One region of the Mycolicibacterium aubagnense genome, then DNA from elsewhere that is predicted to be linked to it. Evidence: riboswitches for the same ligand, from Rfam matches in the RefSeq annotation. Region 1 holds a riboswitch; each other region holds the start of a gene.
The links. Region 1 has a riboswitch for cobalamin ahead of G6N59_RS18000 (ABC transporter substrate-binding protein). Riboswitches for the same ligand answer to the same signal wherever they lie in the genome.
Positions count from the first base shown of each region.

Region 2: it holds a riboswitch for cobalamin, as region 1 does, so the genes downstream of both, metE (5-methyltetrahydropteroyltriglutamate--homocysteine S-methyltransferase) here and G6N59_RS18000 (ABC transporter substrate-binding protein) in region 1, are expected to answer to the same signal.
Region 3: it holds a riboswitch for cobalamin, as region 1 does, so the genes downstream of both, G6N59_RS13795 (CbtB domain-containing protein) here and G6N59_RS18000 (ABC transporter substrate-binding protein) in region 1, are expected to answer to the same signal.

Region 1 is NZ_AP022577.1:3,714,103-3,724,641, reverse strand. Features, by position in the region: gene G6N59_RS18020 (3-oxoacyl-ACP reductase) at 1-1,358, shown strand, start outside; gene G6N59_RS18015 (MaoC/PaaZ C-terminal domain-containing protein) at 1,393-2,235, shown strand; gene G6N59_RS18010 (ABC transporter ATP-binding protein) at 2,309-3,097, opposite strand; gene G6N59_RS18005 (FecCD family ABC transporter permease) at 3,094-4,083, opposite strand; gene G6N59_RS18000 (ABC transporter substrate-binding protein) at 4,104-5,111, opposite strand; cobalamin riboswitch at 5,179-5,363, opposite strand; gene G6N59_RS17995 (TetR/AcrR family transcriptional regulator) at 5,439-6,038, opposite strand; gene G6N59_RS17990 (glycoside hydrolase family 3 N-terminal domain-containing protein) at 6,064-7,251, opposite strand; gene G6N59_RS17985 (DUF2613 domain-containing protein) at 7,358-7,531, shown strand; gene G6N59_RS17980 (alpha-(1->3)-arabinofuranosyltransferase) at 7,584-10,539, shown strand, end outside.
Region 2 is NZ_AP022577.1:2,768,253-2,778,791, forward strand. Features, by position in the region: gene G6N59_RS13720 (bifunctional 2-methylcitrate synthase/citrate synthase) at 1-983, shown strand, start outside; gene G6N59_RS13725 (pyruvate carboxylase) at 976-4,371, shown strand; gene G6N59_RS13730 (NADP-dependent oxidoreductase) at 4,384-5,301, opposite strand; gene metE (5-methyltetrahydropteroyltriglutamate--homocysteine S-methyltransferase) at 5,434-7,692, opposite strand; cobalamin riboswitch at 7,808-8,000, opposite strand; gene G6N59_RS13740 (metal ABC transporter solute-binding protein, Zn/Mn family) at 8,230-9,189, shown strand; gene G6N59_RS13745 (metal ABC transporter ATP-binding protein) at 9,267-10,073, shown strand; gene G6N59_RS13750 (metal ABC transporter permease) at 10,070-10,539, shown strand, end outside.
Region 3 is NZ_AP022577.1:2,783,434-2,793,972, forward strand. Features, by position in the region: partial or broken gene G6N59_RS13775 (permease) at 1-777, shown strand, start outside; gene G6N59_RS13780 (TIGR03943 family putative permease subunit) at 798-1,514, shown strand; gene G6N59_RS13785 (YbjQ family protein) at 1,535-1,900, opposite strand; gene G6N59_RS13790 (CbtA family protein) at 1,958-2,866, opposite strand; gene G6N59_RS13795 (CbtB domain-containing protein) at 2,881-3,108, opposite strand; adenosylcobalamin (AdoCbl) riboswitch at 3,111-3,258, opposite strand; gene clpC1 (ATP-dependent protease ATP-binding subunit ClpC) at 3,314-5,839, opposite strand; gene lsr2 (histone-like nucleoid-structuring protein Lsr2) at 6,098-6,445, opposite strand; gene lysS (lysine--tRNA ligase) at 6,555-8,057, opposite strand; gene G6N59_RS13815 (alanine racemase) at 8,082-9,329, shown strand; gene G6N59_RS13820 (type III pantothenate kinase) at 9,326-10,135, opposite strand; gene panD (aspartate 1-decarboxylase) at 10,141-10,539, opposite strand, start outside.

The DNA of each region.
Region 1 (10,539 bases):
CTGACGTCCTCTCCCAAGTTCTGACCTCCGGCCCAGGTTCGTTCCTGGCCAAACAGCTCGGCGTGCCGCAGCCCCAGCCGCTGCGCCGCTACAAGGCCGGCGAGCCGGCGCTGAACGGCCCACTGCTGATCGGCGGCGAAGGCCGCGTCGCCGAGCCGCTGCGTGCTGCCCTGGCCGACGACTACGACCTGGTCGGCAACAACGTCGGCGGCCGCTGGGCCGACTCGTTCGGTGGCCTGCTGTTCGACGCCACCGGCATCACCAAGCCCGAGCAGCTCAAGGAGCTGCACAAGTTCTTCACCCCGGTGCTGCGCAACCTGGCCGCCAACAGCCGCGTCGTGGTCGTCGGCACCACGCCCGACGAGACCGACACCATCGACGAGCGCATCGCCCAGCGCGCCCTCGAAGGCTTCACCCGGTCGCTCGGCAAGGAGCTGCAGCGCGGCGCCACCATCGGGCTGGTCTACCTGTCGGCCAAGGCCTCGCCGGCCGCGTCGGGCATCGAGTCGACCGTCCGCTTCCTGCTGTCGGGCAAGTCGGCCTACGTCGACGGCCAGGTGTTCTACGTCGGTGCCGCCGACTCCGTCGCCCCGGCGGACTGGGACAAGCCGCTGGCCGGCAAGGTCGCCCTGGTGACCGGTGCCGCCCGCGGTATCGGCGCCGAGATCGCCCGGGTGTTCGCGCGCGATGGCGCTGCCGTCGTCGCCATCGACGTGCCGCAGGCCGCCGACGCGCTCGCCGAGACCGCTGCCGCGGTCGGTGGCACAGCGCTGGCGCTGGACGTGACGGCCGACGACGCCGTCGAAAAAATTGTTGCGCACCTGGCGGAGAACTATTCGGGCATCAACGGCGGTAAGGCCGATGTGCTGGTCAACAACGCCGGCATCACCCGCGACAAGCTGCTCGCCAACATGGACGACGCCCGCTGGGACTCGGTGATCGCCGTGAACCTCCTTGCGCCGCAACGCCTTGCGCAGGGTCTGGTGGAGAACGGCACCATCGGTGAAGGCGGCCGGATCGTTGGCCTGTCGTCGATGGCCGGTATCGCCGGTAACCGCGGCCAGACCAACTACGCCGCCACCAAGGCCGGCATGATCGGCATGACCGACGCGTTCGCCCCGGTATTCGGCGAGAAGGGCGTCACCATCAACGCCGTCGCGCCGGGCTTCATCGAGACCAAGATGACCGACGCCATCCCGCTGGCCACCCGCGAGGTCGGCCGTCGGCTCAACTCGCTGTTCCAGGGCGGCCTGCCGGTCGACGTCGCCGAGCTGATCGCGTACTTCGCCAGCCCCGCGTCGAATGCCGTGACCGGCAACACGATCCGGGTCTGCGGCCAGGCCCTGCTGGGAGCGTGATGAGCGCTTGCGCGAAGAACAGGAGGCACTAGCCATGGCACAACCAAACGGTCTTTTGAACATGGCGCGGGCGGTGGCAGGTGCACTGCCGTTCGTGTCGCGCGGCTCCACCCTGCCGGCCCGCACCGTCACGGTGTCGGGCCTGACCATCGACCCGAAGAATGTTGCCGAGTACGCCGCGGTGACCGGGCTGCGGTTCGGCGACACCGTGCCGCTGACCTACCCGTTCGCGCTGACGTTCCCGACCATGATGTCGCTGGTCACCGGATTCGATTTCCCGTTCGCCGCAATGGGTTCGGTGCACATCGAGAACCACATCACCCAGTACCGGCCCATCAAGGTCACCGACAAACTGGACGTCGCGGTGCGCGCGGAGAACCTGCGCGAGCACCGCAAGGGTCTGCTGGTCGACATCATCACCGACATCAAGGTCGGCAATGATCTGGTGTGGAGCCAGGTCACCACGTTTCTGCACCAGCAGCGGACCAGCCTGTCGGGCGAGCCCAAGCCCGAGCCGGTCAAGCAGCCGAAGCTGCCGCCGCCCAACGCGGTCATCAGCATCAGCCCCGGCCAGATTCGGCACTACGCCGACATCGGCGGCGACCACAACCCGATCCACACCAGCTCCATCGGCGCCAAGCTGTTCGGCTTCCCGACCGCGATCGCGCACGGAATGTTCAGCGCCGCAGCGGTTCTGGCCAACATCGAGGGCCAGCTTCCGGACGCCGTTCGGTACTCCGTCAAGTTCGGGAAGCCCGTGCTGCTGCCGGCCAAGGTCGGGCTGTACGTCTCACAGGACGGCGACGGCTGGGAGCTCGCGCTGCGCAATCTGTCGAAGGGCTACCCGCACCTGACCGCGACGGTCACCGCGCTGTAACTCGCGAGCTGGTGCAGGGCGCTGCTCAGCGTGAAGTAGATCGCGAAGATCCAGCGATTTCTCGCGATCTACTTCACATTGGGCGGGTATCGGGCGGGAGCAGTTGGACCGACGGGCGGCCATTGCCGGCGCCGTCGGGAACGACGCGAGCCGCGACGCCGTAGACCGACGAAATCAATTCGGCAGTAAGCACTTCGGCGGGGGTACCGGCCGCCACAACCCGCCCCTTGTCGAGCACGACGAGCCGGTCGCAGAACAGTGCCGCGAGCGTGAGGTCGTGCAGCGTCACCACCGCCGTCACCGGCAGCGCACGGATGAGCGCGAGCAACTCGAACTGGTGGCGGATGTCGAGATGGTTGGTGGGTTCGTCCAGCAGCAGTTCACGGGGCTCCTGAGCGAGCGCCCGGGCAATCTGTACCCGCTGCTGTTCACCGCCGGACAGCGTCCGCCAGTCCCGGTCGCGCATGCCGGCAGTCTCGGTGTACACGAGGGCACGCTCGACGGCGCGGTTGTCGGCCTCCGTATCGCCAGACCAGATGTCGCGGTGCGGAATTCGGCCCAACCGCACAATCTGCTCGACGGTCACGTCCAACTCCGTGCCGACCTGCTGCTCGACCACCGCGATGCGTTGCGCGACGGCGCGGCGCCGATGGCCGGCCAGTGAACGTCCGGTGAGCAGGACCGCCCCACCGTCGGGATGCCGCAGTCCGGCGAGCAGGCGCAACAATGAGGACTTGCCGGCGCCGTTGGGCCCGAGCAACCCCAGCGTCTCACCGTCGGCCACCGTCAGGGACACCCCGTCGATGACGAGCCGTCCACCGGCCGACCAGCTGACCGATTCCGCCGCGATCGAGGCCGTCACCGAAACCTCCTGCGGCGAGCCAGAATCCACATGAAGATCGGCACACCGACGAGCGCCGTCACCACGCCGACCGGCAATTCCTGGGGCGCGAATACCGTGCGGGCCGCCGCGTCGACCCAGACCAGGAAGATGGCGCCGGTGATCGCGGTGACCGGCAGCAGCCGGCGGTGGGACGGCCCGACGATCATCCGAGCCGCGTGCGGCAATACCAGTCCGACGAAACCGATTGCGCCGGCCGCACTCACCAGCACGGCCGTAAGCAGCGCCGTGGTCGCCAACAAGACGGCCCGGACCCGCCGCACCGAGACACCCAACGCGGCGGCCGCGTCACGACCGAAAGCGAACGCATCCAAGGCATCTGAATGCAGCCAGCAGATCGCCAGGCAGACCGCGCAGATGAGACCGCACAGCGCCACCTGAGACCAGCCGGCCCCGGCCAGCGAGCCGAGCAGCCAGAACAGCACTCCGCGGGTCTGTTGAGCGTCGGCGGAAGAGAACACCACCAACGCCGTGGCCGCCGAAAAGAGCTGGGTACCAGCGACTCCGGCCAGCAGTACGCGGTCCTGCCCGCCGCCGGAGACGGCGGCCAGCGCCAGGACCAGAACGAACGCGATCACCGCACCGATGAAAGCACCGCCCGACAGCGTCAGCGCACCACCGATACCCGCCACCACCACCAGCACCGCTCCCGTGGATGCACCGGAGGAGATGCCCAGCATGAACGGGTCGGCCAATGGGTTGCGCATCAGCGACTGCAGGATCGCCCCGCAGATACCCAGGCCCGCACCGCAGCTGGCAGCCAGTAGCGCCCGTGGCAACCGCAGCTCCCACACGATGCCGTCGTCGATCGGTGTGATATCCGCTGGACGGCCCCAAACATGTTGCGCGACGACGGCATACACGTCGCCGAACCCGAGGTCGGCGGGCCCGATGATCATCGCCGCCGCGATCGACAGCGCCAGGACCGCGAGGCCGAGCATCACCATCCCGGTGGTGCGCACCGCCGTCAGGACTTTCCGCCCAGCCCGAACGCGCGCAGCCCGGATGCGAAGGTCTCGACGGCATCCACGTTGCGCAGCGACGGGTCCATCGCGCTGGCAGGCAGCACGATCCACCGCCGCTCCCGCACAGCCCTCAATTTGCTGGCCGCGGGGTCGGTTTCGAGGAACTTGATCTTGGCGGCGACGCTGTCACCGTCCTTGCCCCGGGTGAGATCGGCGAGGACCAGCACATCGGGATCGCGTTGCAGAATGGCCTCCCAGGAAATCTCGGGCCACAGTTGCCGGTTGTCGGCGAACGCGTTGCGCGCTCCGACGGCGGCGGTGACGATCCCGGGCGCACCGCAGCAGCCCGCGATGTATGGAGTTCTGGTACCGGCGTACCACCACATCACAGAGACGTCGTCGGCTTTGAGGCCGTTTGTCGCGGTCGCCATCCGGGTCCGCAATGTCGACACCAACTTTTCACCGCGCTCAGGAACATCGAAAACCTCGGCAAGGTCGCGGATTTCGGCGTACATGTCGTCGAGGGTCAACGCGCGCTGCTGCGCCGCGTCCTGGCCACCGCACTCGCTGGAGGACTGGTACGTCGGCACCCCGAGGCGCTCGAACCGATCCCGCGGGGCGACGCCCTGATCGGTGAACGACCAGTCGAACGTCGCGTAGACGAAGTCTGGCTTCTCCTTGAGCACCCGCTCGAACGATGGAAATTCTCGGCTCAGCACAGACACTTTGGCGTTGTCGTCGGCGAGGTCGGGCCGCACGTCGTCGCTCCAGGATGCGGTACCGGCCATGCGGTCGCTGAGCCCGAGCGCCAGGAGCAGTTCGCTGGCCGGCTGATTGATCGACACCGCACGCCGCGGTGGCGCTGTCACCGTCACCGTGCGTCCGCAGTTCTGCAACGTGACGGGATAGCCGGCCGTTCCGGCGTTGAGAGTTCCGGTCGCGCGCGGTCCGCCACATGAGCAGACCAGCGAAACAATCAGTGAGACAAGGACAATGGTACGTCGAGACACGGCGGCGCCTTCCGATCCGGGACTCGGGTCGCGGAGTCCATCCGTGGGGGGTCCTCGCACCGCCAGGCCGCGAGAGCCCGAGCCGGCAGGTCTTCGGACTCGGGATCATCCAGCCGGAGCGCCTTCCCAGCCCACATGGGGCCAGTGGCCGTTGCTCCGCCTGTCCCCCTCACCGCTGCGCGTCAGTTCCGGGTTCGCACCGGATTCCCTGACCCAACCGCGTTGGGTTCGACTGGCTCAAGCGGACCATACCAGCCGTCTCGAAACTGAGCTCATGGTCGAAGTTCGGCAGATTTTTCGAACACAAGCTCACGCTCGGCGCGCGGATCAGGACTCGGCGCGCTTGCCCTTCAGGCCGCGCCAGAACAGGTTGATCATCAGCTCGGTGGCATCGTTGACATCAGTGTCACCGGCACTCACCCGCGACGCGATGGCCTCACCCGCGCCCACCAGGGCCACGGCCATCATCTCGAAGTCGCTGTCCGGCTCCGGGTTTCGCGTACCGGTACTCAGCAGCCGGGCAACCAGGTCGATGATCTTCTCACGGCCCTCGCGCACCGTGTGGGCGAACGCCTGCGAGCTGGTGGCCTGGGTGTACAGCACGATCCAGGACGCCCGGTTGCGGTCGATGTACGTCATGAACGACAGCACCGCGTTACGCAGCAGGTCGCGCGGACTCTGGGCGAAGTTGATGTCCGCCCGGACGGTGTCGACGAAGCGGGTCAGCTCCCGATCCAGGCACGCGGCGAACAGCTCTTCCTTCGAGCCGTAATAGAGGTACAGCATCGGCTTGGAAATCTCGGCCTGCGCGGCGATCGCGTCCATCGAGGTCTCGTGATAGCCGTTCACCGAGAACATCTGCACGGCGGCGTCGAGCATCTGCTGTTCGCGGACGGCCCGCGGCAGCCGCTTGGTTCCACCTGCCATCAGATCAGGGTATTCAAAACAAGGCTCACTTCACGCATTTCGCGCCCGGCCCTTTCATGGCCGCCACCCGCAGCACCGACTTGTCGATCTGCGCCTGGTCCAGCTGCCCGGCCTGCGCGGCCGCCTCGAGCTTGTCCAGCACGTCCGGGATGCCGTCGGTGGTGATCCACAGCGCGACGTCCGCGCCGGCTTGGAGCGCCTTCAACGCCGCGTCAGCGACGCCGAAGTGCTGACTGATGGCAGCCATGCCGGTCAGATCGTCGGTGAACACGACGCCGTCGAACGGCGGGCCGCCGTACTGGCCGCTGCGCAGCAGGTCGTAGGCCGGCTTGCTGAGGCTGGCCGGGTCGTCGCCGAGGGTCAGGCCGGGCACCTGCAGGTGCCCGACCATCACGGCGACGGGCTGCTGCGTCGTCAACGTCCGGTACGGCACCAGGTCGTTGTCCTTCAGCGCCTCCAGCGGCGGCGTCTTCACGCCCCCGGTGTGCGAGTCGCCCGAGCCGTGGCCGTGACCGGGGAAGTGCTTGAGCACCGGAACCAGCCCCGCCTCGCGCAGGCCCGCGGCGTAGGCGCCGGCGTACTCGGTCACCTTCTGCGGGTCCGAGCCGAAGGAGCGGTCTCCGATCACCTCGTCATCAGCTTCTTCGGTGACGTCGGCGTCGGGCGCGAAGTCGACGGTGATGCCGAACTTGTCCTTCATCTGCTGCCCGCGGTCCTTGGCGATGGCCTGGACCTCGGCCGGGGTCTTGGTCGTCGCGAGGACGCGCGCCGACTCCTGCGGCCCGATCAGCTTCTTCAGCCGGGACACCCGGCCGCCTTCTTCGTCGATGCTGACCGCCAGCGGCAGCGCACCTGACGCGGCCTGCAGCGCACCGATGGTGCCGTCGGACAGCATGGACAGGTCCGTCCAGCTCCCGATGAAGATGCCGCCGACCTGCTGCTGAGTCACCGCGGCACGGGCATCGGCGGCATCCTTGACGCCCACCATGAGCAACTGGGCCAGCTTCTGCCGCAGCGTGAGGGTGCTGAGCAGGGCGTGCGGATCGCACGGCGGGGCGGTCGGCGCGGGGGCGTCCATGGGCTTGCTGGAGGAGGCCGTGCTCTTGGCCGGGCTGGACGTGCTGGACGCAGCAGGATGGTCGGACGACGAGGAGCAACCCGCCACCAATCCGGACACCAGTGCCAGTACGCCGAGGGTTCGGTGCAGGGACATGGGCACCGAGCCTAGTCGCGGGACGAGGGCGCCTCGGTCCCGCGATCACGTGTGAGTAGGCTGGCGAACACGGAAGCAGGCAGGTCGTCATGCTAGTTTGGGCGCCATGGACCGCTTCCTCGTGCCCGCCGGAGCCAGCATCGTGGTCGGTCTCTTGCTCGGCGCCGCAGCGGTCTTCGGCACCACGCTGATGCTGGAGCAGAACACCAAGCCGACGCTGCAATCGGGCGATCCAGCGTCATCGGTGCTCAACCGGGTCGAATACGGCAACCGCAGCTGATCCCGCGGCGCCGCTCTCCCGGCGCTGCCTATGGGTCGTCAGCGCGGCCGCACTGGTCCTGACGTTCGCCCAGTCACCGGGCCGGGTCTCGCCCGACACCAAACTCGATCTCACCGCCAACCCCGCGCGCTTCCTCGCGCGGGCGGCCAACCTGTGGAGCAGCGACCTCCCCTTCGGGCAGTCGCAGAACCAGGCCTACGGCTACCTCTTCCCGCACGGCGCGTTCTTCCTCCTCGGTGACGCCATCGGCCTGCCCGGCTGGGTGACCCAACGACTGTGGTGGGCCTTGCTGCTGGTCGTCGGGTTCTGGGGCGTGGTGCGCGTCGCCGAAGCGCTCGGCATCGGCAGCCGCTCGTCCCGCGTCCTCGCCGCGGTGGCATTCGCCCTGTCGCCACGCGCGCTGACGACGCTGGGCGCGATCTCGTCCGAGACGCTGCCCATGATGCTGGCGCCGTGGGTGCTGTTGCCGGTGATCCTGGCGCTGCGCGGGGACCCGAGAATTCGGCAGCTGGCCGCGCGCTCGGCCGCCGCCGTCGCGCTGATGGGCGCCGTCAACGCCGTCGCCACGTTGACGGGCTGCCTCGCCGCGATCGTCTGGTGGGCCGGGCACCGGCCCAACCGGCGGTGGTGGCGCTTCACGGCATGGTGGTTCGGCTGCACGCTGCTCGCCATCGTGTGGTGGGCGGTGGCGCTGGTGCTGCTCGGCCGGATCAGCCCGCCGTTCCTGGACTTCATCGAATCGTCGGGGGTCACGACCCAATGGCTGTCGCTGACCGAGGTGCTGCGCGGCACCTACGGCTGGACGGCGTTCGTCGCGACCAACGCGACGGCAGGTTCGTCACTGGTCACCGGTTCGGTGGCGGTGCTCGCCACGACCCTGGTGGCGGCGGGCGGCATGGCCGGTCTGGCGATGCGCAGCATGCCGGCCCGCGGCCGGCTGATCTCGATGCTGCTACTCGGCCTCCTGCTCCTGGCGGTCGCGTACTCGGGTGGCCTGGGCTCCCCCATCGCGCACCAGGTGCAGACCTTCCTCGACGCCGCCGGCACCCCGCTGCGCAACGTGCACAAGCTCGAGCCCGTGTTGCGGCTGCCGCTGGCGCTGGGCCTGGCCCACGTGCTGGGCCGGATTCCGCTGCCGGGCACGGCACCGTGCCGGGAATGGATCAACGCGTTCGCCCACCTCGAGCGGGACAAGAGGATGGCCGTGGCAGTGGTGCTGCTGACCGCGCTGGCCGCGGGGACATCGCTGGCGTGGACGGGCCGCCTGGCCGCGCCGGGCGCCTATCGCGCCATTCCGCAGTACTGGCACCAGACCGCGGACTGGCTCGACGCACACAACGCCGAGACACCGGGCCGGGTGCTGGTCGCACCGGGCGCGCCGTTCGCCAATCAGGTCTGGGGCAACACGCACGACGAGCCGCTGCAGGTACTGGAGCACGGCGCCTGGGGTGTGCGCGACTCGATTCCACTGACCCCGCCCGCAACCATCCGCGCCCTGGACTCCGTACAGCGCCTGTTCGCCACCGGGCGGCCATCCGCGGGATTGGCCGATACCCTTGCCCGCCAAGGCATCTCGTTCGTCGTGGTGCGCAATGACCTGGACCCCGACAACTCGCGGTCCGCCCGGCCGCTGCTGGTACACCGGGCCATCGACGGATCCCCCGGCCTGACGAAGGTGGCCCAGTTCGGCGACCCGGTCGGCGCAGGCACGCTGGACGGCTTCGTCTCCGACAGCGGCCTGCGGCCGCGCTACCCCGCGGTCGAGATCTACCGGGTGGCGGGCACGACCCCGACCCAGCCCTACCTGGCCGACGCCGACACCATGGCCCGCGTCGACGGCGGGCCCGAATCCCTGCTGCGAATCGACGAGCGCCGGCGCCTCATGGGACGAAAACCACTGGGCCCCATGATCTTGACTCAGGACGCACAGCAGGCCGGGCTGCCGGTGCCCGAGGTCACCGTCACCGACACCCCGCTGGTCCGCGAGACCGATTACGGGCGCGTCGACGACCACTCGTCGGCGGTGCGCGCGCCCGACGATCCGCGACGCACCTTCAACCGCGTCATGGACTACCCCAGCCCCGGCGCCACTCCCGCGTACGGCGCGTGGCCGGGCGGACGGATCACCACCTCGAGTTCGTCGTCCGATTCGACTGCGCTACCCAACGTGGCGACGGCAGCCGGGCCGGCCGCCGCGATCGACGGCGACTCTTCGACCAGCTGGGTGTCCAGCTCGCTGCAAACCGCTGTGGGGCAATGGCTTCAGGTCGACTTCGACCATCCGGTGACCAACGCGACCATCACCCTGACGCCCAGCGCCACCGCCGTCGGGGCTCAGGTGCGCCGCATCGAGGTGGCAACAGCCAACGGCACCAGCACAATTCGCTTCGACCAGCCGGGCAAGCCGCTGACGGCCGCCCTGCCCTACGGCGAGACCTCATGGGTCCGGTTCACCGCGACCGGCACCGACGACGGGTCCCCCGGCGTGCAGTTCGGCATCACCGACTTCTCCGTGACGCAGTACGACGCGTCCGGCTTCGCCCATGCGGTGAGCCTGCGGCACACCGTCGACGTACCCGGTCCGCCCGCGGGATCGGCTGTCGCGCAATGGGATCTGGGCAACGACCAGCTGGGCCGGCCCGGCTGCGCCGAGGGACCGAACGGGGTCCGGTGCGCCGCCACCATGGCCCAGTCGCCCGAAGAACCCGTGAACATGAGCCGCACCCTCACCGTGCCGACGCCCATGGCCGTCGTGCCGACGGTGTGGGTGCAGGCCAGGCAGGGCCCGCACCTGGCAGACCTGGTGAGCCAGCCCGGCACCACCCGGGCGACCGGCGACTCAGACGTCATCGACATCGCGGGCTCGGCCTACGCCGCCACCGACGGCGACCCGCGCACTGCCTGGGTGGCCCCGCAGGGCATCGTGCAATTCCGCAACGGCGCCAACCTGACCGTGCACCTGCCGACCCCGACGACCGTCAGCGCCCTGCGGCTCGTGCCCAGCGCCT
Region 2 (10,539 bases), 950 kb from region 1:
GCTCTTTCGAGCAGGTCGCCTACCTGCTGTGGCACGGCGAGCTGCCGTCCGACCAGGAGCTGGCCATGTTCAGCCAGCGCGAACGCGCATCCCGGCGGGTCGACCGGTCGATGTACTCGCTGCTGGCGAAGCTGCCCGAGAGCTGCCACCCGATGGACGTGGTGCGCACCGCGATCAGCTATCTGGGCGCCGAGGACCCTGAAGAGGACAACAGCACCGCGACAGCTAATTACGCCAAGTCGCTGCGGATGTTCGCCGTCCTGCCGACCATCGTCGCCGCCGACATCCGGCGTCGGCAGGGTCTGCCGCCCATCGCACCGCACAGCCACCTGGGCTACGCGGAGAACTTCCTGAACATGTGTTTCGGCGACGTGCCGGAGCCGGCGATCGTCGAGGCGTTCAGCCAGTCGATGGTGCTGTACGCCGAACACAGCTTCAACGCGTCGACCTTTGCCGCCCGCGTGGTGACCTCCACCCAGTCGGACATCTACAGCGCCGTCACCGCGGCCATCGGAGCCCTCAAAGGTTGTCTGCACGGCGGTGCGAACGAAGCCGTCATGCACGACATGCTGGAGATCGGCTCCGCCGACAATGCCGCGAAGTGGTTGCACGGCAAGCTGTCCCGCAAGGACAAGGTGATGGGCTTCGGCCACCGTGTCTACAAGAACGGCGACTCACGGGTCCCCACGATGAAGGCAGCCTTCGAGCGGGTGGTGGCGGCGCGGGGTGGGCAACAGTGGCTGGACATCTACCACGTGCTGGAGCGGGACATGTTCGCCGCCACCGGCATCAAGCCGAACCTCGACTTCCCCACCGGGCCCGCCTACTACCTGATGGGCTTCGACATCCCGGTCTTCACACCGCTTTTCGTGATGTCCCGGATCACCGGCTGGACGGCACACATCATGGAGCAGGCGGCGTCGAACGCATTGATCCGTCCCCTGAGCGAATACTCGGGCCAACCACAACGTTCCATTGCCTGAGCGCGCAATCCGCAAAGTCCTCGTCGCCAACCGCGGCGAGATCGCGATCCGGGCCTTCCGGGCGGCCTATGAAATGGGCATCGCGACGGTGGCGGTGTACGCACACGAGGACCGGAACTCCCCGCACCGATTGAAGGCCGACGAGTCCTATCAGATCGGCGAACCCGGGCACCCGGTCCGGGCCTACCTGTCCGTGGAAGAGATCATCCGGGTGGCCCAGCTGTCCGGTTCCGACGCCGTCTACCCCGGGTACGGATTCCTTTCGGAAAACCCGGAATTGGCGTCGGCCTGTGCGGCCGCCGGCATCACCTTCGTCGGCCCCGGCGCCGACGTGTTGGAGCTCACCGGCAACAAGGCCAGTGCCATCGCGGCGGCCCGGGCCGCCGGCCTGCCAGTGCTCGCCTCATCCGACCCATCGTCCTCGGTCGGCGATCTGCTCACGGCCGCAGCCGATATGGAATTCCCGCTGTTCGTCAAGGCGGTCTCCGGCGGCGGTGGCCGCGGCATGCGACGGGTGGCCGCACCCGCCGATCTGGCCGAGGCCATCGAAGCGGCTTCACGGGAAGCGGAATCGGCATTCGGTGACCCGATGGTCTACCTCGAGCAGGCGGTCCTCAATCCGCGCCATATCGAGGTGCAGATCCTGGCTGACGGCACCGGCGAGGTGATCCATCTCTTCGAGCGGGACTGCAGTGTGCAGCGTCGGCACCAGAAGGTGATCGAGCTGGCGCCGGCGCCCAATCTCACCGACGAACTACGGGCCCGTATCTGTTCTGACGCAGTGACATTCGCCCGCCACATCCGGTACTTCTGTGCCGGCACCATCGAGTTCCTTCTCGACGAGCGCGGGCACCACGTGTTCATCGAGTGCAATCCCCGCATTCAGGTCGAGCACACGGTCACCGAGGAGATCACCGATGTGGACCTGGTGGCTTCCCAGTTGCGGCTTGCTTCCGGCGAGTCGTTGACCGATCTCGGACTGAGCCAGGACACGCTCCGGATCCGCGGCGCCGCAATGCAATGCCGGATCACCACCGAGGATCCCGCCAACGGGTTCCGGCCGGACACCGGCCGCATCACCGCCTACCGCAGTCCCGGCGGCGCCGGAGTCCGATTGGACGGCGGCACCAACGTCGGTGCCGAGATCAGTGCGCATTTCGACTCCATGCTGGTCAAGCTCAGCTGCCGGGGCCATGACTTCGCCACCGCGGTCACGCGAGCCCGCCGGGCCCTTGCCGAGTTCCGCATCCGCGGGGTGTCGACGAACATCCCGTTCCTGCAGGCGGTTCTGGACGACCCGGACTTCGCTGCGGGCAACGTGTCCACCGCATTCATCGACCAACGGCCACAGCTGCTGACCGCCCATACCCCGAGCGACCGCGGCACCCGCATCCTCAACTACCTCGCCGATGTCACGGTCAACAAGCCGCACGGTGTGCGGCGGTCAACGGTGTATCCGCGCGACAAGCTGCCGGACATCGATCTGTCCATCCCGGCACCGGCGGGCAGCAAGCAGCTGCTGACCGAGTTGGGGCCAGCGGGCTTTGCGGCTGCGCTGCTGGAATCGCCGCGACTGTGGGTCACCGACACCACGTTCCGCGATGCCCACCAGTCGCTGCTGGCCACCCGGGTGCGGACGTCGGGCCTGGTGAAGGTGGCCCCATATGTCGCCCGCATGATGCCGCAGCTGCTGTCCGTCGAATGCTGGGGTGGCGCGACTTACGACGTGGCCCTTCGCTTCCTGAAGGAAGACCCGTGGGAGCGACTCGCCGCACTGCGGGAGGCGATGCCCAACATCTGCCTGCAGATGTTGCTACGCGGACGCAACACCGTCGGCTATACCCCGTATCCGGTGTCGGTCACGTCGGCGTTCGTGCAGGAAGCCACGGCCACCGGTGTCGATATCTTCCGGATCTTCGACGCGCTCAACAACGTCGAATCGATGCGCCCAGCCATCGATGCGGTACGCGAAACCGGTTCCGCGGTAGCCGAAGTGGCCATGTCGTACACCGGTGACCTGACCGACCCGAGCGAGACGCTGTACACGCTGGATCACTGGCTCAAGGTGGCCGAGCAGATCGTCGACGCCGGCGCGCATGTGCTGGCGATCAAGGATATGGCGGGGCTGTTGCGGCCACCTGCCGCGGCAGCCCTGGTGTCAGCGTTGCGGTCCCGGTTCGATCTGCCGGTGCACGTTCATACCCACGACACCCCGGGTGGCCAGTTGGCGACCTACCTTGCCGCCTGGCAGGCAGGCGCCTCAGCGGTCGACGGTGCCGCGGCTCCCCTGGCCGGGACCACCAGCCAGCCGGCGCTGTCGTCCATCGTCGCAGCCGCGGCTCACACCGAGCACGACACCGGCCTCTCGCTGACCAACGTCTGTGAGCTCGAGCCGTACTGGGAGGCGCTGCGCCGGGTGTACGCCCCGTTCGAGGCCGGGCTGCCGGCGCCGACCGGCCGCGTCTACACCCATGAGATACCGGGCGGTCAGCTCAGCAACCTCCGCACCCAGGCCGTTGCCCTCGGGCTGGGCGGCCGGTTCGAGGACATCGAGAACGCTTATGCCGGAGCGGATCACGTCCTGGGCCGGCTGGTGAAGGTGACCCCGTCGAGCAAGGTGGTCGGCGACCTGGCGCTGGCGCTGGTCGGTGCCGGGATAAGTGCCGAGGAGTTCGCGGCCGATCCCGATCGTTACGACATCCCGGACTCGGTGATCGGCTTCTTCCGTGGCGAACTCGGCGACCCGGCCGGTGGCTGGCCGGAGCCGCTGCGTACCAAGGCGCTTCGGGGCCGGGCGCAACAAAGGTCGAGTGCCGCACTCACCGTCGAGGACTACGCCGAACTCGCCGCGCCGGGACCCCGCCGCCGCGCCGCGCTGAACCGGCTACTCTTTCCCGGGCCGACCCGCGAATTCGTCTCGCACAGGGAGCAATTCGGCGATACCTCGAGCCTGAGCGCCAACCAGTTCTTCTACGGGCTGCGCCACGGCGAGGAGCACCGGGTCAGGTTGAAGAAGGGTGTCGAGCTGCTGATCGGGCTGGAGGCCATCTCCGAACCCGACGATCGCGGCATGCGCACAGTACTGTGCCTGTTGAACGGTCAGCTGCGCCCGATCCTGGTGCGCGACAGGCTGATCGACAGCGCCGTCCCGGCCGCCGAGAAAGCGGACCGGGGCAACCCAGATCATGTCGCCGCACCCTTCGCGGGCGTGGTCACCATCGGAGTGGCAGTCGGGGACGCCGTAGCGGCCGGTCAGACGGTGGCAACCATCGAAGCGATGAAGATGGAGGCCGCGATCACTTCACCGAAGGCCGGCACCGTCAAGCGGATCGCGGTGGCTCCTACCGCAAGCGTCGAGGGTAGTGACCTACTTGTCGTGGTGAGCTGACCGAGGCCATGGTCACGGCACGACGGCAAGCTTGCCGTGACCATGGCCCGTGGTGCTCGCGGACAGTGCGGCGGCAGCTTCGGTGAGTGGATAGGTCCGACTGATCGAGACGACGAGTCGGTCCTGCGCTGCGAGTGCGGCGAGTTCCCTGAGGGCGGAACCCAATTCGCTGCCCGCACCACCGGCATGTACTTGGATGCCGGTGCCGGCCGCGTCAAAGGCGACCAGCGTGAGAACGCGCGCCGGATTGCCCGTGAGTTCGATCGACAACGGAATCTCCCCGCGGCCAGAGGCATCGAGCACGGCGTCGACGCCCTCGGGCGCGACGGCCCGGACCCTTTCGAGCAGACCGTCGCCATAGGTGACCGGCGTCGCGCCGAGCGAACGCAAGTATTCGTGGTTGGATTCGCTCGCCGTACCAATGACATTGACGCCTTGCGCCTTGGCGATTTGGACGGCAAACGTGCCCACTCCACCCGCTGCCGCATGGATGAGCAGCGTCTCACCTGGCTTGACGTCAAGCTTCTTCAGCACGGCGTACGCGGTGCCCCCGGCGCCCGCCAGCGAGCCCGCCACCTCCCAGGCGACACCGGCGGGCTTGCGGACGATATCGGCAGATTCTGCCAGCGCATGATCGGCGAACGACCCGGTCGTCGACCGGCCCAGGACCTCGTCGCCAACCGCCCATTCGGTGACCTCAGATCCGACGGCATCAACGACACCAGCCACGTCGGACCCCACGCCTGCGGGTAGCTCAAGAGGCATCAGTTCACGCATGTAGCCGGCGACGATCTTCCAGTCGATCGGGTTGACCCCGGCGGCGCGTACCGCGATACGCACCTGAGTCGGTCCAGGCACCGGAGGCAGCACATCGACCACTCGCAGGACCCCGGGCGTGCCGTATTCGGCGAACTGCACAATTCTCGACATCTCTCCGTCTCCGATCAGGTTCCGATACCAGCCTATGAAGCAGAAGGCGTCGACCGTGAGATGTATTTCTGGTCATGCAGTAAACGGCAGTGCCCCGGAATCCGAATCAGATTCCGGGGCACTGTGTTTGAACTACCCCGTAGCGCGCACCAACCGCGCGGCCTGCACCATGTGCCGCAACGACTCGGTCACCTCATCGGTCTTACGGGTCTTCAGACCGCAGTCCGGGTTGACCCACAGCCGTTCCGCCGGAACGGCACCGAGCGCATGGCGCAACGACGTCACCATCTCGTCTGCGGTCGGAACGCGTGGCGAGTGGATGTCGTACACACCCGGACCGACGCTGTTCGCGAACCCGATCCCGTTGAGGTCGTCGAGCACCTCCATGTGCGAACGCGCCGCTTCGATGGACGTGACGTCGGCATCGAGGTCGGCGATGGCACCGATGACCTCACCGAACTCCGAGTAGCACAGGTGGGTATGGATCTGGGTGGCATCACTGACTCCCGAGGTGGAGAGACGAAACGCATCCACCGCCCACTTGAGGTAGGCCGCCTTGTCGGCGTCCCGCAGCGGCAGCAGCTCACGCAGTGCCGGCTCGTCGACCTGGATGATCGCGATACCCGCGGACTGCAGATCGACCGTTTCGTCGCGGATGGCCAGTGCCACCTGATTGGCAGAGTCGGCCAGCGGCTGATCATCGCGGACGAACGACCAGGCCAGGATGGTCACCGGACCGGTGAGCATGCCCTTGACGGGCTTGTCGGTCAGCGTCTGTGCATACGTCGCCCAGTCCACCGTCATCGGCTGCCTGCGGGTGACGTCGCCGAACAGGACCGGCGGGCGCACGCAACGACTGCCATAAGACTGCACCCAACCGTTCTTGGTGGCGAAGAAGCCGTCCAGCTGCTCGGCGAAGTACTGCACCATGTCGTTGCGCTCGGGCTCGCCGTGCACCAGCACGTCCAGGCCCAGGTCCTCCTGCAACCGGATGACGGTCTCGACCTCTGCCTTCATCCGGTTGGTGTACTCGGTCTCGTCGATCTCGCCGCCCACCAGTGCGGCTCGCGCCTTGCGGATCTCGACGGTCTGCGGGAACGAGCCGATGGTGGTGGTCGGCAGCGACGGCAGATCGAGCCGCGCGTCCTGCGCCTTACGCCGCTCGACTGCGGGGCCGCGGCCGAGACCGCCGGCCAGCACCGCATCCAGCCGGGTCCGGACCTCGTCGTTGTGCAGACGGGGGTCCCGCACCCGCGATGCGACTGCCCGGCTGGACGCCTCCAGCTCAGCGGCAACCGAGTCGCGGCCCGAGCGCAGCGCCGTCGCCAACGTCGCGACCTCTTCGACCTTCTCGGCACCGAATGCCAACCAGCTGCGCAGCGCATCGTCCAGTTCTGTCTCCGACTCGAGGGAGTACGGCACATGCAGCGTCGAGCACGACGTCGAAACCGCGACCGCCGCAGCACTTCCGACCAACCCATCCAGCCGGGCGAGGGCCGCGTGCAGGTCGGTGCGCCAGATGTTGCGACCATCGACGACACCTGCCACCAACAGTTTGTCCGCCAGGCCCGATATCGACTGGTCCCCACCGGCGACGAAATCGACTGCAACACCCTCGATCTGGGTACGGGCCAGCGCCGGCAGGACGGCGCCCGGTTCACCGAAGTACGTCGCCACCAGGATCGCCGGGCGCTTGGCTGCACCCGCGAGCGCGGTATAGACCTGCTCGGCCAGTTCAGGACCATTGTCGAGGATGTCGGTGACCAGCACCGGTTCGTCGACCTGGACCCACTCGGCTCCGGCATCGGCCAGCCGGCCCAACAAATCGGTGTACAACGGCAGCAGCTCACCGAGGCGCTCGATGGGCGCACCCGCGCCGTCGACCGCTTTACTCAGCGCCAGGAAGGTGATCGGCCCGATGATTACCGGGCGGGCCGGAACCCCTTGCGATCGGGCTTCTTTGAGTTCGGACAGCACCTTCTCCGGATGCAGCGTGAACGCGGTGTCGGGACCGATCTCCGGGACCAGGTAGTGGTAATTGGTGTCGAACCACTTGGTCATCTCCAGTGGGGCGATATCCGCGGTGCCGCGTGCCGCGGCGAAGTAGCGGTCCAGGTCGTCGGCAACGCCGCGCACCCGGTTCGGCAGAGCACCGAGCAGCGCCGCAGTATCGAGGAATTGGTCGTAGTACGAAAAGGTGTTGACGGGAACGGAATCCAGGCCGGCTCGAGTCAGCTCCGAGAGGGCATCGCGACGCAGTCCTGCGGCGATCTCTTCGAGCGCGGCCCGATCTATCCGGCCCGCCCAGTACCGTTCGACGGCCCGCTTCAGCTCCCGGTTCGGGCCGATGCGAGGCGCACCGAGAATGGTTGCGGTGAATGGTGTTGACAACTGACGTCCTTCACATGCGACGGAAGTGCGCACCGCCCAAGGACATCCATCGAGGGCAGCCGAGACCGCCCTCGGCGATCAGCCCATTCCACGAGGCGATGCACCGCCGGACGCGGCGCATCCGGCACAGCTGGCAGGTCTTCGGACTCGCAGGCGCGCACCCTCGGGTGCACCTAATGGCCGTCGCTTCCCAGTTCGGGGTGAACCAGTGCGGTTGACGGCGGTCGTTCCTGCATACCGCTGCGGGACAGTCCCGGATTCTCACCGGGTTCCCTCTCATGGCGATTACCCGCCATTCGATGCCTCAAACGCCGAAGCGCTGTTGGCAAACCAGCTGCGCTCCGGAGATTACCTTGTCACCTCGGACGACGACAGCCAGCTGCGTGACGGCGCCAGGCACAGCGCCGACACCCCTATGGCCGTGGCCCTTTCTGGGGGTCGGCTGTCAGTTTGAACGCACGGATTCCCATGCGGCAGGTCGAGTGCTACCTTGCGTATCGCAAATGACAATCATTTTCACATATCGGAGGCGTAGCCATGCACGGTTCGCGAAACCTTGGTCTTTCCATAGCTGCGGCCGGTGCGGTGGCGGCGATGCTCATGGTGTCGGGCTGTGGTGGTGGGAGCAGCCCCGCCACCTCGACCTCGAACTCGGCGGGCAGCAGCACCGCATCGCCGGTCAAGTTGGCGGTGGTGGCGACGATCAACGCGTGGGGCAGTATCGCCGCTCAGCTCGGTGGCGACCATGTCCAGGAGACGTCGCTCATCACGAATCCCGCTACCGACCCACATGATTACGAGCCCTCGGCCGCCGACGGTCGGGCGGTGGCAACTGCCGCCGTGGTGATCAACAACGGAATCGGTTACGACAGTTGGGCGGACAAGCTGGTGGCCGCCAATCCCAATCCCCAGCGGGCCCAAGTGACCGTCGGCCAGGTGGTCGGGGTGGCCGACGGCGGCAACCCCCATCAGTGGTACTCGCCCGCTTCGGTCGTCAAGGTCGTCGATGCCATCACAGCTGCCTACAAGAAGGCCGACCCGAACGACGCCGGCTACTTCGACCAGCAGCATGACCAGTTTCTGAACCAGGGTCTGGCCAACTACCACAACCAGATCGCGTCGATCAAGGCCAAGTACGCGGGCACGCCCGTCGGGGCCAGCGAATCGATCTTCGCACCACTGTCAGATGCGTTGGGCCTGAACCTCATTACCCCGCCGGATTTCCTCAAGGCGATCAGCGAGGGCACCGATCCCTCCCCGGCGGATAAGGCGACCGTTGATCAGCAGATCGCATCCAAGGCGATCAAGACGTACGTCTACAACACCCAGAACAGCACGCCGGACATCGCGGCCCAGGTGGACGCCGCACGCAAGCAGAACATCCCGGTCGCGACGGTGACCGAAACGCTTGCGCCGGCCAACGCGTCGTTCCAGGACTGGCAGACCGCACAGTTGTCTGGGCTCGCCGACGCATTGCACGCCGCCACCGGCAAGTAGAAATGGAACCGGCCACCGCTCGATTAGACGACGAATTGTCCACCGCACCAAAACAATCCGTACGCAGAGTCGTACAAATGCGCGGTGCGTCGGCGACCCTGGGTGGCCGCACCATCTGGTCCGATGTCAACATCGACATCGCTGCAGGCGAATTCGTCGCCGTGCTGGGACCCAACGGGTCCGGTAAGTCGACGCTCCTGCGAACACTGCTCGGGCTGACGCCCGTGGGCGGCCAGCTCGAGGTGCTGGATGAACGCCCCGGCCGTGCCAATCGTCGGATCGCGTATGTGGCGCAACGCCGTGCGTTCGATGCCAACCTGCGGATCCGGGGCGTGGACATCGTGCGGTTTGGACTGGACGGCACTCGCTGGGGAGTTCCGATTCCGTGGCTCACCCGATTGGTGCGGCCCCGGCAGTTTCAGCTGCAGCAGCGGCTGGTGGCCGAGGCGATCGAGCGGGTCGGCGGGGGTGACTACGCCCGCCGGCCCATCGGACAGTGCTCGGGTGGCCAACAACAACGGCTCTTGATCGCCCAAGCTCTGCTGCGCCGTCCGCAACTGATGCTGCTCGACGAACCACTCGACAGCCTCGACGTGCCCAGTCAGGCGGGCATCAGCGCGCTGGTGCGGGACATCTGCCGCGAGCAGGGCGTCGCGGTCATCATGGTGGCGCACGACGTCAACCCGATCCTGCCGTATCTGGACCGGGTGATCTATTTCGCCGGAGGCACGGCGGTCAGCGGCACACCTCAACAGGTGATCACCGCCGAGCAACTCAGCGCGCTGTACGGAATGCCGATTGAAGTGCTCCGGGACAGTTCGGGCCGGGTATTCGTCGTCGGCCAACCAGACGTGCCGCCGGAACACCGCGGAAGCATGACGTGAACAGCGTGGAACCGACCTGGGACCTGCTCGCCGACCTCCGACAGATGCTGGCGTACCCGTTCATCGTCACCGCATTGCAAGCCGGCACCATCGTGGCGATCGTGGCCGGGGTCATCGGCTGGATGATGGTGCTGCGTCGGGAGAGCTTCGCCGGACACACCTTGGCCATGGTGGGTTTTCCAGGGGCGGCGGCAGCGGCGTGGCTCGGCGTGGCGACCGGATACGGCTATTTCGTCGCGTGTATCGCGGCGGCGATTGCGATCGTCGCGTTCTCACCCGCGAACCGCGCCGGCGGTCTGGGCGGGTTCACCGAGGAATCCGCCGTGATCGGCACCGTTCAGGCCTTTGCGCTGGCCACCGGATTATTGTTTGTCAGTTTGTATCACGGCTTTTTGAGCGGGCTGACAAGTCTGCTGTTCGGCACGATCGCCGGGGTTACCGGGCAGCAGGTTGTGGTGTTGCTGGC
Region 3 (10,539 bases), 930 kb from region 1:
TTCCAACGGAACGTCTTTCGCGGTGGCTGCCGAAGCATGAAGGTGCCGCTGTGCTGGTGGCGGCTGCCGGTGGCGCCATGCTCCCCGGCTGCGAATGTGGTTCGGTGCCGGTGGCCCGGCGGGTGTTCGGCGAGGGCGCCCTCGGCGCCGCGGCATTGACATTCATGCTGGCGGCACCGGCGATCAATCCGGTGGTGCTGGTGGCAACAGCGGTGGCCTTTCCCGGACAACCGATGATGGTGGTGGCCCGGGGTGCGGCGTCGCTGCTGACCGCACTGACAATGGGCGCGCTGTGGATACGTCTCGGCCGCCCAGAATGGGTCACGCGCGGGTTGTTCCATGAGCACGCAGCGGCCGGGGAATCACGCTGGGTCGCCTTCACCGAGGCGGCCCGCCACGATTTCCTGCACGCCGCTGGGTATCTGACCGTCGGCGCCACCGCTGCCGCGGTGCTGCACGTCGTGGTGCCGCCATGGGTTTTCGAGGGTCTGGCCGGTCACCTGGCGCTGGGCATCGTCACGATGGCCCTGCTCGCCGTTGTGCTGGCATTGTGTTCGGAGGCGGACGCTTTTCGTCGCCTCCAGCCTCAGCATGGTGCCGCTGTTGCCCAGGCTCGTATTTCTGGTCGTCGGCCCGGTCGTCGATGTCAAGCTGATCGCCATGCACGTGGGCATGTTCGGGCGGAGTTTCGCAATTCGGTTCGCGCCGTTGGCCTTTCTCGTGGCAGTGGCCAGCGCCAGTGTTGTCGGTGGAGCACTGATCGGAGGCGTGCGGTGAACCGCGAAGTCGAGAACACGGTGTTGCTGCTGGTGGGGATCAGCATGGCGACGGTGACGTTCACCGGCAGCTTCACCCGGTATGTCAAACCGTCGCTATATCCATGGTTGGCGGTGTCGGCGGTGCTGCTGGTGGGGCTCGCCCTTGTCGCGATCGCCCGGGACTGGCGGATGTCTCGTGTGGCCGTCGGCATCGACGACCACGAACACCATCACCACGAACACGGCCACCAGTCCACCGTGGTCTGGATGCTGGTACTTCCGGTCGTGGTACTGGCTTTCGTGGTGCCGCCCGCACTGTCGGCGCGTGCGGCAGCGCCGACTTCCGTTGTCGTGTCGAATGATGTGCTGCGGCGGGCCTATCCGCCGTTGCCGTCGGGCGTGACACCTGAGATGTCATTGCCGGACGTCGTGGCACGGGCCGACTATGACAGCACCGGTTCGCTGGTCAACCGCACGATCACCGTCGTCGGCTTCATTTTTCGGGACCACGACGTCTCGGATTTGGCCCGGGGAACCATCACCTGTTGTGCTGCCGATGCCCGCCTGTCCCGGCTCCATCTGACCGGGGCGCTTGCGAAACAGGCAGATACGTTGCCCGACGAGAGCTGGTTGCGGGTGCGGGGCGTGGTGACCACCACCGGCGATTCGACCGACCACGGTATTCCGACGCTGGCGGTGGCTGCCCTCGATCGGGTCGCCGCGCCGGCAGACGAGTACGCCTATCTGACCCGCTAGCACCCGAGCAAAAAGTCGGCTCAGCCGCCGTACCCCAGTTGCTGCGCGGTGTAGCGGGCGGCGTCGGTGACCGGGACCGCCTGCACCGCAGTGCCATACGCGCAGATCTCGGTCCACACATCGCCGATCTCGGTGGTGTCGAACCGCATCGCGATGATGGCGTTGCCGCCGCGGGCCTGACATTCCTGGATGAGCCGGCCCATGGCCTCGTTGCGGCTCTCTGCCAGGTTCTTGGTCATGCCCTGCAGCTCCCCGCCGAACATCGCCTTGAAGCCGGCGCCCATCTGCGCGAAGGCGTTCCGGGAGCGCACGGTCAGGCCGAACACCTCACCGCAGACGCGCTGAATCTCCCAGCCGGGCAAGTCATTCGTCGTGACAACCAGCATGTTGCAGCCTTTCTCCGTCGGTACGCGTCGAACTGTAGTGCGCAACGACCCGAATCGTCAGACGGCGGGTGCGACGTCCCGTGCCGTCGCGGCCTTCCTGCCGCCCCCGAGGTAACGCTCGACGAGCCCACCGAACACCAGCCCGATGACCGTCCAGATCAACGCCTGGTCGATCAACGAGTACCACCGGAACTTCCACAACAGGTCGGCGTCGAAGCCCGGGTAGACGAGCTGGCCGGGGGCGTAGACCTTGCCGTCGACCGTCACCGGAGTGGGGAACGTGTTGGTGATCGGCTGCGGCGTCTCGGTTGCGGCGCGCGCGAAGCCGAACTCGCCGGAGTGCTCGATGTTGGCCGACAGCTCACCCAGCGACGGCAGCGCCGCCAACAGCCCGCCGTACACCACGAAGAACCCGACCACCGCGATCGCGACCGAACGCGCCCAGCCGACCTTGCGGGACAGCTTGCGCGCCGTGAACACCGCGAGCCCCAGTAGGGTCAACGACCCCCACACCATGCCCAGGTACAGGAAGCCGCGGGCCTCCATGGTGAACTCGTGGCCGACTGCCGGCGGGTTCGACGGATATTTCACGAACGGCAGCAGGTATACGCCGAGAAAGCCGAAACCTGCGACGCTCCAGCCCAGCACCTTCGGCCGGACCTCGAACCGGCCGTGCAGCACCAGATACGCGACGGCGACCAAGGCACCCATCGCGACCGAGAAAGCGATGATTCCGGTGGCCGCGCCGATACCCGACTGAATGGATCGGCTGAACAACTCCGGCCCGTCCGGCTCGACGGGGTGCCCCATGGCCGCGTGGACAGTCGACAGCACATTCATGCGGCCGGACTCGTAGTCGATGGCCTTGTCGATGATGGGTTCGGCAAAAATCCAGGCGAACAGGAACCCCAAGATGCCGGCGAACAGGCCGGCGAGGGCTCCGCGCCCGATGACGCGGATTTCCACAAAAGTCCCCTGGATCAGTGGCAGGGGAAGCCGAGGAAGTGCCGCGAGTCATGCACCCACTCGTGGACCACGACGGTCTTGCCGAACATCGACATCATGCCCTCGTCGACACCGACGAGGTAGTACGCCAGCACCGCCAAGAAGATGGTGATCCCGAGCAGCACCGCCACCCGCGTGGCCGACAGTGCCCGGTGGGATTCGGCGGATATACCCGGCTTGGAAGAAACCGAAATGCTCGTCATGGTCAAACCTCCTATGGGGTCATGCGCCCCTACGTGTTCGGTTCTGTACGACGGCGAAAGATCTGACTCACCCCCGGGGGGGTTCACAGTGGCGCAACCGTGCCGGATTCTCACCGACTTCCATGCACCGCCATACCGGGATCAACATACACCCCACCGAAAAATACCCTCCCCGATGTTCGGGGAGGGTATTTTTCGCGATCCGTTATTCGGCAGCAGTAGTCGCCGCGGCCTCGGCCAAGTCGGCCGATTCCTTGCGACGGCCGGCGAAGGTGAACACCGCATCCTCGGTGTTGTTGCTCTCGCCGTCCCAGTTGTCGACGTCGACGGTGACCAACTGACCCGGGCCGACCTCTTCGAAGAGGATCTTCTCCGACAGCTGATCCTCGATCTCACGCTGGATGGTGCGACGCAGCGGCCGCGCCCCCAGCACCGGATCGAAACCACGACGGGCCAACAGCGCCTTGGCCTTCGGCGTCAGCTCCATGGCCATGTCCTTGGCCTTGAGCTGCTTGCCGACCCGACCGATCATCAGTTCCACCATCTGGACGATCTCGTCCTGCGTCAGCTGGTGGAACACGATGATGTCGTCGATACGGTTCAGGAACTCCGGGCGGAAGTGCTTCTTCAGCTCGTCGTGCACCTTGAGCTTCATCCGCTCGTAGTTGTTCTCGCCGCCACCCTGGGTGAAGCCGAGACCAACCGCCTTGCTGATGTCGCTGGTGCCGAGGTTCGAGGTGAAGATCAGCACGGTGTTCTTGAAGTCGACGGTGCGACCCTGACCGTCGGTCAGGCGGCCATCTTCGAGGACCTGCAGGAGGCTGTTGTAGATCTCCTGGTGGGCCTTCTCGATCTCGTCGAACAGCACCACGCTGAACGGCTTGCGGCGCACCTTCTCGGTGAGCTGGCCGCCCTCTTCGTAGCCGACGTAGCCCGGAGGGGCACCGAACAGCCGCGACGCGGTGAAGCGGTCGTGGAACTCGCCCATGTCGATCTGGATGAGCGCGTCGTCGTCGCCGAACAGGAATTCCGCCAACGCCTTGGACAGTTCGGTCTTACCGACGCCGGACGGGCCGGCGAAGATGAACGAGCCCGACGGACGCTTCGGGTCTTTCAGGCCGGCGCGGGTACGCCGGATGGCCTTCGAGACTGCCTTGACGGCGTCGACCTGCCCGATGATCCGCTTGTGCAGTTCGTCTTCCATGCGCAGCAGACGCGTGGTCTCGGCCTCGGTCAGCTTGAACACCGGGATGCCGGTCCAGTTGCCCAGAACCTCGGCGATCTGCTCGTCGTCGACCTCGGCGACCACGTCGAGATCGCCCGAACGCCACTGCTTCTCGCGCTCGGCGCGCTGGGCGACCAGCGTCTTCTCCGAGTCGCGCAGCCGGGCTGCCTTCTCGAAGTCCTGCGCGTCGATGGCCGATTCCTTCTCCCGGCGGGCGTCGGCGATCTTCTCGTCGAACTCGCGCAGGTCTGGCGGAGCGGTCATCCGGCGGATACGCATGCGGGCGCCGGCCTCGTCGATCAGGTCGATGGCCTTGTCCGGCAGGAACCGGTCGTTGATGTACCGGTCGGCCAGCGTCGCGGCAGCGACCAGCGCACCGTCGGTGATGGACACGCGGTGGTGCGCCTCGTACCGGTCGCGCAGACCCTTGAGGATCTCGATGGTGTGCTCGACTGTCGGCTCGCCCACCTGCACCGGCTGGAACCGGCGCTCCAGCGCGGCGTCCTTCTCGATGTACTTGCGGTACTCGTCGAGGGTGGTCGCACCGATGGTCTGCAGCTCGCCACGGGCCAGCTTCGGCTTCAGGATGCTCGCCGCGTCGATGGCGCCCTCGGCGGCACCCGCACCGACGAGCGTGTGCAGCTCGTCGATGAACAGGATGATGTCGCCGCGGGTGTTGATCTCCTTGAGCACCTTCTTCAGGCGCTCTTCGAAGTCACCGCGGTAGCGGCTGCCGGCGACCAGCGAACCCAGGTCGAGCGTGTAGAGCTGCTTGTCCTTGAGCGTCTCGGGGACCTCGCCGTGCACGATGGCCTGGGCCAGGCCCTCGACGACGGCGGTCTTACCGACGCCGGGCTCACCGATCAGCACCGGGTTGTTCTTGGTGCGGCGGCTCAGCACCTGCATGACCCGCTCGATTTCCTTCTCCCGGCCGATGACCGGGTCGAGCTTGCCCTCGGCGGCGGCGGCGGTCAGGTTACGGCCGAACTGGTCGAGCACGAGCGACGTCGACGGGTTGCCCGTCTCGCCACCGCGGCCACCGGTACCGGCTTCGGCGGTCTCCTTGCCCTGGTAGCCCGACAGCAGCTGGATGACCTGCTGACGCACGCGGGTCAGCTCGGCACCCAGCTTCACGAGCACCTGCGCGGCGACGCCCTCACCCTCACGGATCAGGCCGAGCAGAATGTGCTCGGTGCCGATGTAGTTGTGGCCGAGCTGCAGCGCCTCGCGCAGAGACAGCTCCAGCACCTTCTTGGCACGCGGCGTGAACGGAATGTGGCCGGACGGGGCCTGCTGCCCCTGGCCGATGATCTCTTCGACCTGGCTCCGCACACCCTCGAGCGAGATGCCCAGCGATTCCAGCGACTTGGCGGCTACGCCCTCGCCCTCATGAATGAGGCCAAGCAGGATGTGCTCGGTGCCGATGTAATTGTGGTTGAGCATCCGGGCTTCTTCTTGCGCCAGGACGACGACCCGACGGGCCCGGTCGGTGAATCTCTCAAACATCGGTGGTTACCTGCTCTCCCTCGTAGCCGCAGCTCCTGCCGCGTCACTTCGCGTGTCGCGACGCTGTGCGCCTACCGTCCACTCTAATGGGCGGCGAGCCTGCGTGCCCTGCGGTATCCCCTACTCGCAAGGCCGATCAGCGCTGCGAAAAGGCCAACGCGCAGCGGATATGAAACGTTTCCCGGATCGGCTCGCCGACGCTACGCCGAAAGCGAACAGAAGATCCGGGGGCAACACTGAATTGCGTTGCCCGGAGACCTACGTCGCGGCGTGGAACGCGTCGATGATCTCGGCCGGAATACGACCGCGGCTGGAGACATTGTGGCCGTTGCGACGAGCCCATTCCCGGATGGCGGCACTCTGCTCACGGTCGATCGAGGCCCGACCACGACCCGAAGCACCGGCGCTGGCGCGGCCACGACGGCGGCCACCGACGCGACGGCCGGCCTCCACCCATTTCTTCAAATCATTCCGAAGCTTGGCGGCGTTCTTGGTGGTGAGGTCGATCTCGTAGTTCACCCCGTCGAGCGCAAATTCGACCGTCTCATCCGCCGCACCTTCACCGTCGAAATCATCGACGAGCGTGACAGTCACTTTCTTTGCCATCGGCCCACACTAACCCTTCTGCCTCGATAAAACCGCAGAATCGATTCTGCCAGAACAATGCTGGCATAGGTCTGGAATTCCTTCAACAAGTTCCGGGTTACTACACCGTTCAGTCGGCCTGGCGGCGAACAATCGGGAACAAAACCGTGTCCCTAATCGTCAACCCCGTCAATGCCATCAGCAAGCGGTCGAGCCCCATTCCCGTTCCGGTCGTCGGCGGCATCGCATACTCCAATGCGATAAGGAAATCCTCATCAAGTCGCATTGCCTCGTCGTCACCGGCAGCGGCGGCACGAGCCTGGGCCTCGAAACGCTCACGCTGAATGACCGGATCGATCAACTCCGAATATCCCGTGGCCAGCTCGAACTTCCGGACATACAGATCCCATTTTTCTGTAACGCCCGGAATAGTGCGGTGGGCCCGAGTCAGCGGCGTGGTCTCCACCGGGAAATCCCGGACGAAGGTCGGCGCCCAAAGACGATCACCGACGGTGTGCTCCCACAGTTCCTCGATCAATTTCCCGTGGCCGTATCCGCGGTCCCGCGGAATCTCGGCACCGAGTCGTTCGGCGACCTTCCACAGGTACTCGGCAGAAGTATCGGGAGTGATCTCCTCACCCAGGGCTTCGGACAACGACGGATACATTTCGATGGTCGCCCATTCACCATCGAGGTCATAGGTGGAGCCGTCCGGCAGCGGCACCATTCGAGTGCCAATGGCCTCGTCTGCGACCTCCTGAATAAGCTCACGCGTCACAATGGCGGAATCGTCATATGTGCCATAGGCCTGATATGTCTCCAACATCGCGAATTCCGGGGAATGCGTGGAATCGGCGCCCTCGTTGCGAAAGTTCCGATTAAGCTCGAAAACCTTCTCGAAACCACCGACCAGGCAGCGCTTCAGGAACAACTCCGGCGCGATGCGCAGGTACAGATCCGCGTCGAGCGCGTTGGAGTGCGTGATGAACGGGCGCGCCGCGGCGCCACCGGGCAGCGTCTGCAGCATCGGAGTCTCGACTTCCAGAAAGCCGCGGCGCTCCAGTGCCGAACGCAACGCCCGCACGACCGCAATACGCTGCCGGGCGACAGTGCGGGCTTCCGGGCGCACGATCAGGTCGACGTACCGCTGCCGGACCCGGGTCTCTTCATTCAATTCCTTGTGCGCGACAGGAAGCGGCCGCAGCGCCTTCGACACAATTTGCCAGTTCTGGGCAAGCACAGACAATTCCCCGCGCCGGGAACTGATGACCTCGCCCTCGACGAAGACGATGTCGCCCAGGTCCACGTCGGACTTCCAGGCGTCGAGCGACTCCTGTCCCACCTTGTCCAGGCTCAGCATGGCCTGCAGCTGGGTGCCGTCGCCCTCCTGGAGCGTGGCGAAGCACAGCTTGCCCGAGTTCCGGGCGAACACAACACGGCCGGCCACGCCGACGATGTCGCCGGTGGCGGTGTCCGCGGCGAGCTCCGGATAGGCCGCCCTCAGCTCGGCGAGGGTGTGGGTGCGCGGCACCTCGACCGGATACGGGTCGCGCCCCTCGGCCAGCAGCCGCTCACGCTTGGCCTGGCGGATGCGGAACTGCTCGGGAATGTCGGGGCTGTCGGCTTCGCTCACGAAATGCCAGCTTAAATGAAGGCCATGGCCACCAGTTTGGAGCAGTCCACCGTCGATGCCCTGGACCACGAGCCGATCGACTGGAAATACAAGGGCCTGCCGTCCTCGTGGTGGGGCCAGACCCCTGCCCAGGTGTGCCGTCGGCGGCCCAGCCTGTTCGACGACGGCGCCGTGTCGCCGGTGTGCACGCTGCGCACGCAGCCGCTGGTGCACAACATGGTCACCATGGCGCGTTGGTGCCGACGGCGGGGCGTGCAACTCGCGCCACACGGCAAGACCCATATGTCCCCGCAGCTGCTGGCCCGTCAGCTCGGCGCCGGTGCGGTGGCCGTCACGGCCGCCACCATCAGCCAGGTCCGGGTATTCCGGGCCTTCGGGGTCCGCCGGATCATCCTGGCCAACGAACTTGTCGACGTCACCGGGCTGCGCTGGCTGGCCGCCGAGCTGGACGCCAATCCCGATTTCGAGCTGACGTGCTGGGTGGACTCGGTCCGGGGCGTGCAGCTGATGACATCCGCACTGACGGGCCGGCGCCGCCAGGTGGACGTCTGCGTCGAAGTCGGCCAGCCGGGTGGCCGCACGGGCTGCCGCTACGCCGAGACCGTGGACGCGGTGGCACGCGCGGTGGTGGACTCGGACCGGCTGCGGCTGGTCGGCGTCGCCGGATATGAGGCGGCCACCGGCCATGAGATCGGCGAGTCGGCGGTCGCTGCGGTGACCGCGTATTTGAACACCGTGCGCGACGCGGCAATTCGGCTGCGCCCGCTGTTCGAGACCGATGAGATTCTGGTGACCGCCGGTGGCAGCACCTACTTCGACCTGGTCGCCGACATCTTGACCGGCTGGCCCGACGGCATGTCCGTGCACACCGTGGTGCGCAGCGGCTGCTACCTGACCCACGACGACGGCCTCTACGCCCGGACGTCGCCGCTGGGCCGCACCGAAGGCGGCCACCTGCAACCCGCGCTGAGCGTATGGGCGCAGGTGCTCTCCCGGCCCGAACCCGACCTCGCCATCGTGGGGATGGGCCGCCGGGACGTGTCATTCGACCAGGACCTGCCCATGCCCTACGGACGGCCCGACAGCCGCGTCGAGAAGCTCAACGACCAGCACGCCTACCTGCGGCTGGCGCCGGCCGACCGGAGCCTGGATGTCGGTGACTGGCTCGAGTTCGGGATCTCCCACCCCTGCACGGTGTTCGACAAGTGGCAGCTCATCCCGGTGCTGGACGCCGACCACCGGGTGGTGGAACTGGTGCGGACCTTCTTCTAGGAGCGGCGCGAGTTGCGCTGGTTGCGCTCGAAGACCATGCGCAGGCCGTCGAGCGTGAGGTGCTTGTCGTAGTGCTGCACGGTCCGCAGGTCGGGCAGCACCAACTGCGCGGTGTGCCCGGTGGCCACCACGGTCACGTTGTGGCCGTCGGAACCGCGCAAGTCCTCGAGGTCCTCACGTACCCGGTTCACCAAGCCGTCCACCAGGGCGGCGAAGCCGAACACCGCACCGGCCTGCATGCACTCGACGGTGTTCTTGCCGATCACCGACCGGGGCCGGGTCAGCTCGACCCGGCGCAGTGCCGCCGAACGGGCCGCCGCGGCATCCGAGGACACCTGGACACCCGGAGCGATGGCGCCGCCGAGAAACTCACCCTTGGCCGAGACGACGTCGACGCAGATCGATGACCCGAAGTCGACGACGATGGCCGCCGTGCCGTACTTCTGGTACGCCGCAAGGCAATTGACGATCCGGTCGGCCCCGACCTCTTTGGGGTTGTCGACCAGCAGCGGGATGCCGGTGCGCACACCCGGCTCGATCAGGACGTGCGGCACCTTCGGCCAGTACTGGTCCAGCATCACCCGGATTTCGTGCAGCACCGACGGCACCGTCGACAAACCGGTTGCGCCGAGCAGGTTTTCGGCATCGTCACCGATCAGTCCGTCGATGGTCAACGCGAGCTCGTCGGCCGTCACTTCCGACTCAGTGCGAATCCGCCAGTTCTGCACCACTTTTGCGTGATCCCCGGAGCCGGAGATCAACCCGACGACGGTGTGGGTATTGCGGACATCGATTGCCAGCAGCACCGGCGTTACCGCGGCGAGAGCAGGCCGTCGACGCCGTCCGGGACGTGCGCGGCGTCGTGCGAGAAGTCGAGCTGCCGGTTCTGCGCGTCGACGAAGATCACGTTCGGCTGGTACGTGCGGGCCTCGGCGTCGTCCATGGTGGCGTAGGCGATCAGGATCACCAGGTCACCCGGGTGGATGAGATGCGCTGCGGCACCGTTGATCCCGATGATGCCGGTCCCGCGCTCACCGGTGATGGCGTAGGTGACCAGCCGGTTGCCGTTGTCGATGTCGACGATGGTGACCTGCTCGCCCTCGAGGATGTCTGCGGCGTCCATCAGATCGGCGTCGATGGTCACCGAGCCGACGTAGTGCAGGTCCGCCTGCGTCACTGTGGCGCGGTGAATCTTGGACTTCAACATGGT